3 regions of the Streptomyces sp. CAU 1734 genome follow, and region 1 is predicted to be linked to each of the others. Evidence: riboswitches for the same ligand, from Rfam matches in the RefSeq annotation. Region 1 holds a riboswitch; each other region holds the start of a gene.
What was found. Region 1 has a riboswitch for cobalamin ahead of AAFN69_RS30645 (ABC transporter substrate-binding protein). Riboswitches for the same ligand answer to the same signal wherever they lie in the genome.

Region 1 (3,266 bases):
CCGACCGCGCCGCTCGCCGAGACGAGTACCGCGGTGATCAGCGAGACCAGGACGAAGACGGCGGCCCGGAAGCGGGCGACATCGAGGCCGAGCACGGTCGCCCCCTCCTCCCCCACCAGCAGCAGATCCAGCGGCCGGGCGAGTGAGAGCAGCAGCGGCAGCCCCAGGCAGACCACGATGCCGGGCGCCCAGAGGGTGTCCCAGCGGGCGCTGCCGAGCCCGCCCAGCGACCAGTAGAGCGCCTCGCGGAAGTGCTCGGGCCGCGCGGAGGCGACCAGTACGAGGGTGGTGACGGCGGAGAGGATGTACGAGACGGTCACACCGGCCAGCACCAGCCGGGTGCCGCTCATCGTGCCGCCGCCGCGGGCCAGTCCGTAGACGAGGGCCAGCGCGACCAGCGCCCCGGCGAACGCCCCGGCGGGCATCGCGACGGCGGTGGTGGCCCCGACCCCGAGGGTGAGCACCACGACCGCGCCGGTGGACGCCCCGGAGGAGATCCCGAGCAGAAACGGGTCGGCGAGCCGGTTCCGTACCAGCGCCTGGAGGACCGTGCCGACCACGGCGAGCCCGGCGCCGACGGCCGCGCCGAGCAGCACCCGGGGCAGCCGTACATCGACGACGATCGTCCGGAAGGGGCTCGGCGCCGCCCCCGGCAGCAGGGCCTCGATCACCTGTCCGGGCGGGATGGAGACGGAGCCGGCGGCCAGACCGGCCACGACGGCCGCCGCGAGGGCGGCCAGCAGGCCGGTGACCACGGCCGGGTACCGCAGCCGGGCGGCGGCACCCGCCCGGGGCGCCGCCCCCGGCCGCCCCTCCTTCACGAGCGGCGGCCGGGAGGAGACGTCGGAGGTCACCGCGCGGTCTCCGGCGCGAGCTGCGCGGCCAGCTTGGTGATGGCGTCGGGCATCCGGACCCCGACGACCGCGTCGGAGAGCGGCAGCACGGCGAACCGCTTGTTCTTGATCGCCGGGACATCGCGGAGCGCCGGGTCCTCCAGCAGCCGCTGCTTCTTCTGCTCGACGCTGGTCTTGCCGTAGTCGTAGATCACGACGATCTCGGGCTTGCGGGCCACCACCTGCTCCCAGGTGGCGTCGCCGAAGGTCTTGTCGAGGTCGGCGAAGACATTCCGGCCGCCCGCGCGGGTGATCAGCTCATTGCCGATGCCCTTGCCGCCGGCCGTGAAGGCGGTCTTGTCGCCGCTGTCGTACACGAAGACGGAGACGGCCTTCCGCCCCTTCAGCTTCTCGCCGGTCGCGGCGACGGAGGCCCGTGACGCCTCGATCCACTTCTTCGCCCGGTCACCGGCGCCGAAGGTGCGGCCGACCTCGTCGACCTCCCGGTACACATCGTCCAGGGTGGTCTTCGACTTGGTGCAGTACTCCAGATTGAGGCGGCTGTCGATGCCGGACTTCTTCAGCTCCTGGCGGGTCCGGCCGTCCTTGGCCTCGAAGGCGCTCGCGTAGCCGCCGTAGACGAAGTCGGGGTTGGCGGCGAGCAGCTTCTCCTTGGAGGGGTACTCCTTGGCGAGTACGGGTATCGCGGCGTACGCCTTCGCGTACTCCGGCAGCACCTGGTCGTCGAGATAGGCGGTGCCGACCAGGGACTTCTCCAGACCGAGCTCCAGCATGACCTCGGTGACGTGCTGGTTCATGGTCACGGCCCGCTTCGGGGGCGCCTGGTAGGTGGTCTTCACACCGCAGTTGTCGACGGTGTACGGGAATCCGGGGGCCGGCTTCGCGGCATCGGTCTTCTTCTCGGTCTCACCACCGCAGCCGGTGAGGGCGAGCGGGAGCAGCAGCGCGGCGGACATCAGGGCGGAACGGCGCCTGGACATGACGGGGTACGGCCTCCTCCGGGGATTTCCACGTCCCCTTGGTGCTGGGAGAAGGCGGCAGGTCAGTTCCTGGCTGGCGAGCGCCCCGCGGACGGGAGCGCTCGGTCACAGTGGCGGGACCGCGCCGGATTCGCACCGGCTTCCTGGGTCCAGCCGCCCACTTGTCGGATCTTCCGACGGGATCAGTATGCAGCCACGATCTTGACCTCTTCCTCGCTCACCTCACCGGCGACGATCCGGAAGGAGCGGAACTGGAAGGGGCCCGCGTCGTCGTTGTCGGCGGTGGAGACCAGGACGTAGTGGGCGCCGGGTTCATTCGCGTACGAGATGTCCGTACGGGACGGGTACGCCTCGGTCGCGGTGTGCGAGTGGTAGATGATCACCGGCTCTTCGTCGTTGTCGTCCATCTCCCGGTAGAGCTTGAGGAGATCCGCCGAGTCGAACTCGTAGAACGTGGGCGAGCGGGCGGCGTTCAGCATGGGGATGAACCGCTCGGGCCGGTCGGTGCCCGCCGGGCCCGCGACCACGCCGCATGCCTCATCCGGGTGGTCCGCGCGGGAGTGCGCCACGATCTGGTCGAAGAGAGCCTGGGTCAGCGTCAGCATGCCGATCAGGATAAGCAGCCCGCCGCGGGCGGCCCGGGGCGGTGCCCCGGGCCGTCCGTCCGCGCGAGGGTCAGCCCCTGCCCGCGCCGGCCTTGCTGAACGCCGCGCCCTGCGGGTCCTTCTTCTTCAGTACGAGGTAGGCGACGGCCAGCCCCAGCGCCCAGACGGGGGCGCAGTAGAGCGAGATCCGCGCGTCCTTGTCGATCCCCATGAGCACGATCACCATGCCGATGAAGGCGAGCGCGAACCAGCTCGTCCAGGGGGCTCCGGGGGCCTTGAAGGAGGACTGCGCCACCTCGCCGCGGTCGGCCTTGGCCCGGTAGCGGATGTGACTGGCCAGGATCATGATCCAGGCCCACATGCCGGAGATGGTGGCGAAGGAGACGATCTTGTTGAAGGCGTCGCCGGGCCACTGGTAGTTGATCCAGACACCGATCAGCATCAGCCCTGCCGAGAAGGTGGTGCCGATCAGCGGGGTGCCGTTGCGGGTCAGCCGGGTGAAGATCTTCGGGCCCTGGCTGTTGAGCGCGAGGTCGCGCAGCATCCGGCCGGTGGAGTACATGCCGGAGTTGCAGGACGACAGCGCGGCGGTGAGCACGACGAAGTTCACGATGGCCGCGCCGACCTGGAGGCCCATCTCGTCGAAGGCGGCGACGAAGGGGGAGACACCGGGCTGGAAGTTGGTCCAGGAGACTACCGACAGGATCATGATCAGCGCGCCGATGTAGAAGACGGCGATCCGGATCGGCACGGTGTTGATCGCCTTGGGAAGGTTCTTCTCCGGGTCCTTGGACTCACCGGCCGTGACACCGACCAGCTCGACCGCG
Region 2 (3,266 bases), on a different contig from region 1:
CCGGGGCGCGAGCTCGTCGCGGACCAGGGCGATCACGGCTTCCCGGGCCTCGGGGTGGTCGCGGAGCAGCATCCGGAAGTTGTTCTGCCAGTCCTCGGCCAACTGCTCCCGGCGGAGGGCGACCCGGTCATCGGCCGGGGTGTCCGCGGCGGCGGCCTCGATGGCCCGGGCGTCCTCGTCGAGGGCGAGCGCGATGCTCTCGGTCCGCCCCTGCGGAGTGAAGCGCTGCCAGAGACCTATCACCGCCTGGCGGGCCTCGGCCCATGCCTCGGCGGTGATCGCGGACACCACGGCGGTTCCCGCTGCCAACAGCAAAGGATCCACATCTGCCCCCTGTGACCTTGGCGCGTGGCTGAAACTGTAGCCCGTTTCCATCGCTGAAATCCGGTATGCCGGAAGATTGGTGACCCTGGGGCGAAAGGGGCCGGTGATGCCGTGCCGGCGGAGCCTCACCGCGCTCACCAGCGCGTCGAACAGGGGGTGTTCGAGCTGTGGGCGACCGGCCGGCGGTGCGCCGGTCCGGCCCCGGGCGAGGGGGCGGACCGGCGCACCCGGCCGGGCCGTCTCGCACGGATCGGGCTGGACCGGGGAGCGGGGGCGCCACCCGGGCCGCCGGGCCCGGGTGGCCTGCGTGCCGGGCACGCGAGCCCGGCAAGATCCGTGAGAGACGGCCTAGAAGGCGGTCCAGGTGAAGGCGACCTTGTCGCCGGCGTTCAGCTTGAACTGGCAGCCGCCGACCGGGGTGGAGACACCGTTCACGGAGATGTTCCAGTACGCGGAGGGGCCGCCGCTGACACCCTTGACGCTCTCGACGAAGTAGTCGTCGAAGGAGGGGTACCAGGTGCCGTCCCAGGTGAAGTGTCTCTTCCGCGCGGCGTCGTCGAGCGCCGCGGTCGGCGTGGGCACGGGGGTGGCGTACTGCCCGCCATTGGTGCCGTCACACTTGTGGGTGCCGCCCGTCGCGGGGGTCACGTCGTGGCCCTTGGTGCGGATGCTCCCCTTGAAGAGCCTGCCCTCGGGGCCCTGCACGGTGAGGGTGACCCTGACGGGCTTGTTGGTGTCGACGGTCCCGGTGGTGGCGACGGCGGGGGTCGCGGTGAGGGTGAGGCCGAGTACTGCGGCGGATATCACGGCACGGCGGGCGAGTGTCTGGCGCACGGTGGGGCCTTTCGGGCAGGGGGTCCGCCGCACGACCCCACACGACCCGGGATCCGTCCGGTTCCGGTCCGCCGGTGGGCGGGCCGGGCACCGGGGTGCCGGTGGATCGGGGGCTCCGCGCTGCAGACCGTGACAGTGGGAAGCGACGCGCGCGGCACACCGGGCGGTCCGGCTCGCAGCGCGGGAGCGCTGCTCACGGTTGCAGGTCAGCGCCGGATTCCCACCGGCTTTCCCCGACGTGTGCGCATGAAATTGTCCACCCCGGTACGGACCGGAGCAGACGCATCGTAGCCCGAACATCGCGGTGTACCAGGGGATTTGGCGTACTTCGCCGCGGCGGACGGCGGCCGGGCCGGGAAGCGGGAGCACGGCAGGGCGGCGGAACGCGGCGGAACCGGGAGTGCGACAGGGGCGCAACGCGGCGGAACCGGGCGCCGTCAGGGCACCCGGTTCCGGTTCACTTCACTCTCCCGCACTCGGCTCGGCCCGGCGGGCAAGGCCGGTCAGCCCTCGGTCCAGCCGTGGCGCTTGCCGAACTGCACCATCTCATTGCGGATCCGCAGAATCTGATCCCCGGTCAGCGAGGGCACGGCCGCGAGAAGGAGCTCGGTCACATCCCGCGAGAATTCACTGACACTGAGCACATCGCACATGGGATCCTCGCCGTCCAGATGCCTGGCCGCGGCCGGCACCGCGGGAGCGGCGCCCACGGCCCCCTTCGCGAGCCGGACGGACGACGCCTTCAGACCGCGGTCACCCATCTCGATCTCGAATTCGACCGCGACACCCGAATGCACCTGCGACTCGGGCATCAGCATGTCGTTCACATGAAGGAATACATCCTCCCCGCCGTGATCGGGAGCGATGAATCCATAACCCCGTACACCGTCGAAACGCACCACACGACCAGCTACCACGACAACCCCCAACAAGCATCGGGCCCCGTGCCCGATGAACCATTGCCCGATGATAGCGGGGCGGCATCCCGACCGCGATATGCGGAGCCCCGGCGCACGGGCGCGAGAGGGCCCTCGGCGGCACCGCCGCCCGCCGGGACGCCCGTGCCGGACTTCGTCGCCCGGCAGGGCGGCGGCGGGCCGGTGGGGCGGCTCACAGGGGGCGTACGGGGGTCTCCGCGAGCCCCGGCCGGGCCGCCGCCCGCCCGCCCCGGCGTCCGGCGGAACACGTGCGGCGCACCGGGAAGACGCCGACGGGTACGGCTGATTCGCCCGTTTCCCCCGCCGGAATGCATGACCGCGAAAGCGATCCGGCCGGACGGGAGGACAGCGGGCGGGAAAGCCGGATTCCGCCCCGCATCGGGCGATGAATCCGGTGCAGCCATATTCGGCATTCCGGCCCTTACGAGCCGGAGCTCATCATCCTCTTTCAGTACCGCGTCAATACCGGGTCACCGATGAGACGGCAAGGGACGGTACTCGGCAGAGGCGGCCATTGCCGCAAACGCGGACAGGACGCCTCGGCGAGACGTCCTGTCGGGGGCTCTCCCCGGCGGGTGCCGGAGAGAGCCGTACGGCATCGGGCCCCGGCCGGGGCCCCGGTGGATCAGGCGCTGCGGCGGACCCGCGCGGCCTTGCGGGCCTCGGCGGTCTGGCGCGACTCCGCCGTGCGGCGGGAGGTGCCGGCGGCGCGGCCGGGCTGGCCCGGGCGGGTGCCCCGGCCGCGGAACGGCGCTCCGCCGCGCTGCTTGGGCCGCTGGACCACGGGCGCGCTGACGGTCACCGGTACACCGGAGGGGGCCTGCGCGCCGGTGATACGGCTCAGTTCGGCCTCGCCCGAGCGGACCTGGGTGGTCTGGGGGGCGATACCGGCGTCCGACATCAGCCGGTTCATCTCGCGGCGCTGCTCGGGCAGGACGAGGGTGACGACCAGTCCGGACTCACCGGCCCTGGCGGTACGGCCGCCGCGGTGCAGATAGTCCTTGTGGTCGGCCGGCGGGTCGACATTGACGACGAGGTCGAGATTGTCGACATGGATACCGCGCGCGGCGACATTGGTCGCCACCAGCACGGTCACATGACCCGTCTTGAACTGGTCGAGCGTGCGGGTGCGCTGGGACTGCGACTTGCCGCCGTGCAGGCCGGCCGCCC
Region 3 (3,266 bases), on a different contig from region 1:
GGTGCTCAGCAGCTCCTCCAGACACCCCACCACCGTGGAGAGCAGGGCCTCCTGGCGTCCGCCGTGGTAGCCGCGCGCACTCAGCTCACCCACCGGCTTGCCCATGAGGACCACCTGGCTGCTGCGGTCACCGCCGGGCTTCAGCAGCACCGGATTCATCAGCGCGCTCGGCTCGGCCCGGGCGGCCTGCGCCTGCATCGCCTGCGCCCGGCCGATCTCCGCGCCCTCCCGGGTCACAAAGGAATTGAGGGACATGTTCTGCCCCTTGAAGGGGGCCACCTTCACCCCGCGCCGCACCAGCCAGCGGCAGATCCCGGCGGTGACCACGCTCTTGCCCGCATCGGATGTCGTACCGGCGACCAGCAGCCCGCCGCCCCGTCCGCGCCCGTTCACCGGGTCACTTCCCTTCCCTGTCGGTCCGCACCACACGCCGCCACAGCAGCCGTCCCGCGAGACCGGCGCCCAGCGCCAGCACACTCACCCGCCGCGACAGCCGGACCGCCCGTTCGATGTCGGCGGCCTCCACCGGCCGCCCCTCCCCGTGGAGCACCGGCCGGTGCTCGACCCGGCCGCCGTACGCGAGAGTGCCGCCCAGCCGTACGCCCAGGGCGCCCGCGAAGGCCGCCTCCACCGGTCCGGCGTTGGGGCTCGGATGGCGGTGCGCGTCGGCCCGCCAGGCCCGTACGGCCCGCACCGGGTCCCCGCCCGCGAGCACCGCGAGCCCGGCCGTCAGCCGGGCACCGGGCCATCCCACGACATCGTCCAGCCGCGCCGAGGCCCAGCCGAATCGCCGGTACCGGGGGGATTTGTGCCCCACCATCGCGTCCAGGGTGTTCACCGCCCGGAAACCGGCCAGTCCGGGCACACCGGCGAGGGTCCCCCACACCAGGGCGCCCACGACGGCGTCGGAGGTGTTCTCGGCGACGGACTCGACCACGGCGCGCGCGATCCCCCGCTCGTCCAGCGACTGCGGGTCGCGCCCGCACAGATGCGGCAGCCGCGCCCGGGCGGCCGTCACATCACCGGCGGTGAGAGCGGCCCCGATGGTGCGGGCCTCGCGGGCCAGCGACGTACCGCCGAGGACGGTCCAGGTGGTGCCGGCGGTCAGCGCCGCGGAGAGCGCGGGACTCCGGCGCACCCCGCGCGCGAGCAGCGCGGCGGCGGCGACGGTACCGCCCGCGCAGACGGCGGTGTGCAGTGCGCCCCAGCCCCGGTGGTCCCGCCACAGAGCCTGTTCGACGGCGCCGGCGGCCCGGCCGAACGCGGCGACCGGATGCCCCCGGCGGGGGTCGCCGAGCAGCAGATCGCCGATGAGACCGGCGGTGGCGCCGTACGCGAATACCCGGTCGGCACGCATCCGCTCAGACCGCGGTTCCGGTCCGGGCGGCCCGTGATGCCGGGGGTGTCACTGGGGCAGGGGCTGAACCGCGGCCGGGCATGGCTTCGTGTCCTCACTCAGGGTGTCCGCGCCCTGGTTCGACTGATCGGCGGCGAGAGTTCCTGGCTTCCGGGATCTCTCCCGGTGACAGTGGCGGGACCGCGCCGGATTTGCACCGGCTTCCTCTGCTGCCGCCGTAATGGCCCGGGCAGTCCACCACGCGGCGAGAACACCCGTCAACCTGCCGTTGACCTGCGGCGGGACAGTGTGCTGCGGCCCACACCCCACCGGCGGAAATGACAAACGGGCCGGTCACCCCCGCAGAAGGTGACCGGCCCGCCGGCCGGGACGGACGGCGGCCGCGGTGTGACACGCACACGCTCAGCCGCCGGATCGCCGTATCAGGTGACGATCAGGTAGATCCCGTAGCTCACCGCGGCCAGGCAGGCCGCGAAGCAGGCGTACGCGCCGGTCCGGGCCAGGGCCACGGAGGAACCGCCTTGGCCGTCGGCCGGGGCCTGCTTGCTCAGTCCGATGATGCCCATGACGAAGAGGCCCACCAGAGCGACGGTGGCGACGAGGCTCACGCCGAAGACGGAGCCGAGGGCTGCCCAGTCGATTTTCATACGGATCTGTCCTTACACCGCGGCCGGGCTGGCCGGGCCGTTCTCGGAGGCGTTGGCCGTGGGGGAGGGGATGGTGGTCTTGAAGTCGTCGTGGACGGCGACCTGGCCGGCCGGGGGCGGGGTGACGGCCGCGATGGCGGTGGTCACGACGCCGGGCTGCTCGCCCGTCTCGTCGACCTCGTTGACGTTGGTGTGGTCGACCACCTGGCGGCGGGAGTAGATCCAGATCGCGGCGGACGACAGGACCAGGAAGGCGGCGACGACGGCGACGCCCCAGTCGCCCTGCTTGGTCACGTACTCGGAGCCCGCGGCCACCAGACCGGCGGCCGGGAGGGTCAGACCCCAGGCGACGAACATCCGGGTGGCGGTGGACCAGCGGACCACACCGCCCTTGCGGCCCAGACCGGCACCCATCACCGCGCCGGAGCAGGAGTGCGTGGTTGAGAGCGAGAAGCCGAGGTTGGAGGAGGCGAGGATGACGCTGGCCGCGCTGGTCTGGGCGGCGAAGCCCTGCTGCGGCTGGAGGTCGGTCAGGCCCTTGCCCATGGTGCGGATGATGCGCCAGCCGCCGAGGTAGGTGCCGAGCGCGATGGCGACACCGGCGGAGACGATGACCCACATCGGGGGGTTCGAGCCGGGGGCGAGCACATTGCCGGCGACCAGGGCCAGCGTGATGATGCCCATCGTCTTCTGCGCGTCATTGGTGCCGTGCGCCAGCGAGACCAGACCGGCCGAGGCAATCTGACCGGCGCGGTAGCCCTTCGCGGTGGCCTTCTCATCGGTCTTCTGACCGAGCTTGTAGGTCAGCCGGGAGGCGAGGTACGCGCCGATGCCGGCGACCAGGGGGGCGGCGATCGCGGGGATCAGCACCTTGGTGACGACGGTGCCGCCGTTGACTCCGCTGACGCCGACCGAGGCGATCGTGGCGCCGATCAGGCCGCCCATGAGGGCGTGCGAGGAGCTGGACGGCAGGCCGACCAGCCAGGTCAGAAGATTCCAGAGGATGGCGCCGACGAGCGCCGCGAAGATCACTTCTGGTGTTATGCCTGACTCGTTGACGATTCCGCTGGAGATCGTCTTGGCGACCTCCACCGAGAGAAACGCGCCGACGAGGTTGAGCACGGCGGACATGGCCACCGCGGACTTGGGCTTCATCGCGCCGGTCGAGATGGTCGTCGCCATCGCGTTGGCGGTGTCGTGGAAACCGTTCGTGAAATCGAACACGAGAGCCGTCACGATCACAATCGCGAGCAGCAGCGTGA

Region 2: another riboswitch for cobalamin. It lies ahead of AAFN69_RS30950 (DUF4430 domain-containing protein); the one in region 1 lies ahead of AAFN69_RS30645 (ABC transporter substrate-binding protein).
Region 3: another riboswitch for cobalamin. It lies ahead of AAFN69_RS24720 (cobalamin biosynthesis protein); the one in region 1 lies ahead of AAFN69_RS30645 (ABC transporter substrate-binding protein).

What each region holds. Positions count from the first base shown of each region.
Region 1 is NZ_JBDQQP010000020.1:108,343-111,608, reverse strand. Features, by position in the region: gene AAFN69_RS30650 (iron ABC transporter permease) at 1-770, opposite strand, end outside; gene AAFN69_RS30645 (ABC transporter substrate-binding protein) at 851-1,834, opposite strand; cobalamin riboswitch at 1,877-2,023, opposite strand; gene AAFN69_RS30640 (M67 family metallopeptidase) at 2,017-2,439, opposite strand; gene AAFN69_RS30635 (amino acid permease) at 2,510-3,266, opposite strand, start outside.
Region 2 is NZ_JBDQQP010000021.1:26,302-29,567, reverse strand. Features, by position in the region: gene AAFN69_RS30955 (hypothetical protein) at 1-309, opposite strand, end outside; gene AAFN69_RS30950 (DUF4430 domain-containing protein) at 673-1,158, opposite strand; cobalamin riboswitch at 1,302-1,439, opposite strand; gene AAFN69_RS30945 (cold shock domain-containing protein) at 1,662-2,075, opposite strand; gene AAFN69_RS30940 (DEAD/DEAH box helicase) at 2,722-3,266, opposite strand, start outside.
Region 3 is NZ_JBDQQP010000013.1:54,408-57,673, reverse strand. Features, by position in the region: gene AAFN69_RS24725 (cobyric acid synthase) at 1-393, opposite strand, end outside; gene AAFN69_RS24720 (cobalamin biosynthesis protein) at 398-1,357, opposite strand; cobalamin riboswitch at 1,474-1,612, opposite strand; gene AAFN69_RS24715 (hypothetical protein) at 1,780-2,004, opposite strand; gene AAFN69_RS24710 (inorganic phosphate transporter) at 2,017-3,266, opposite strand, start outside.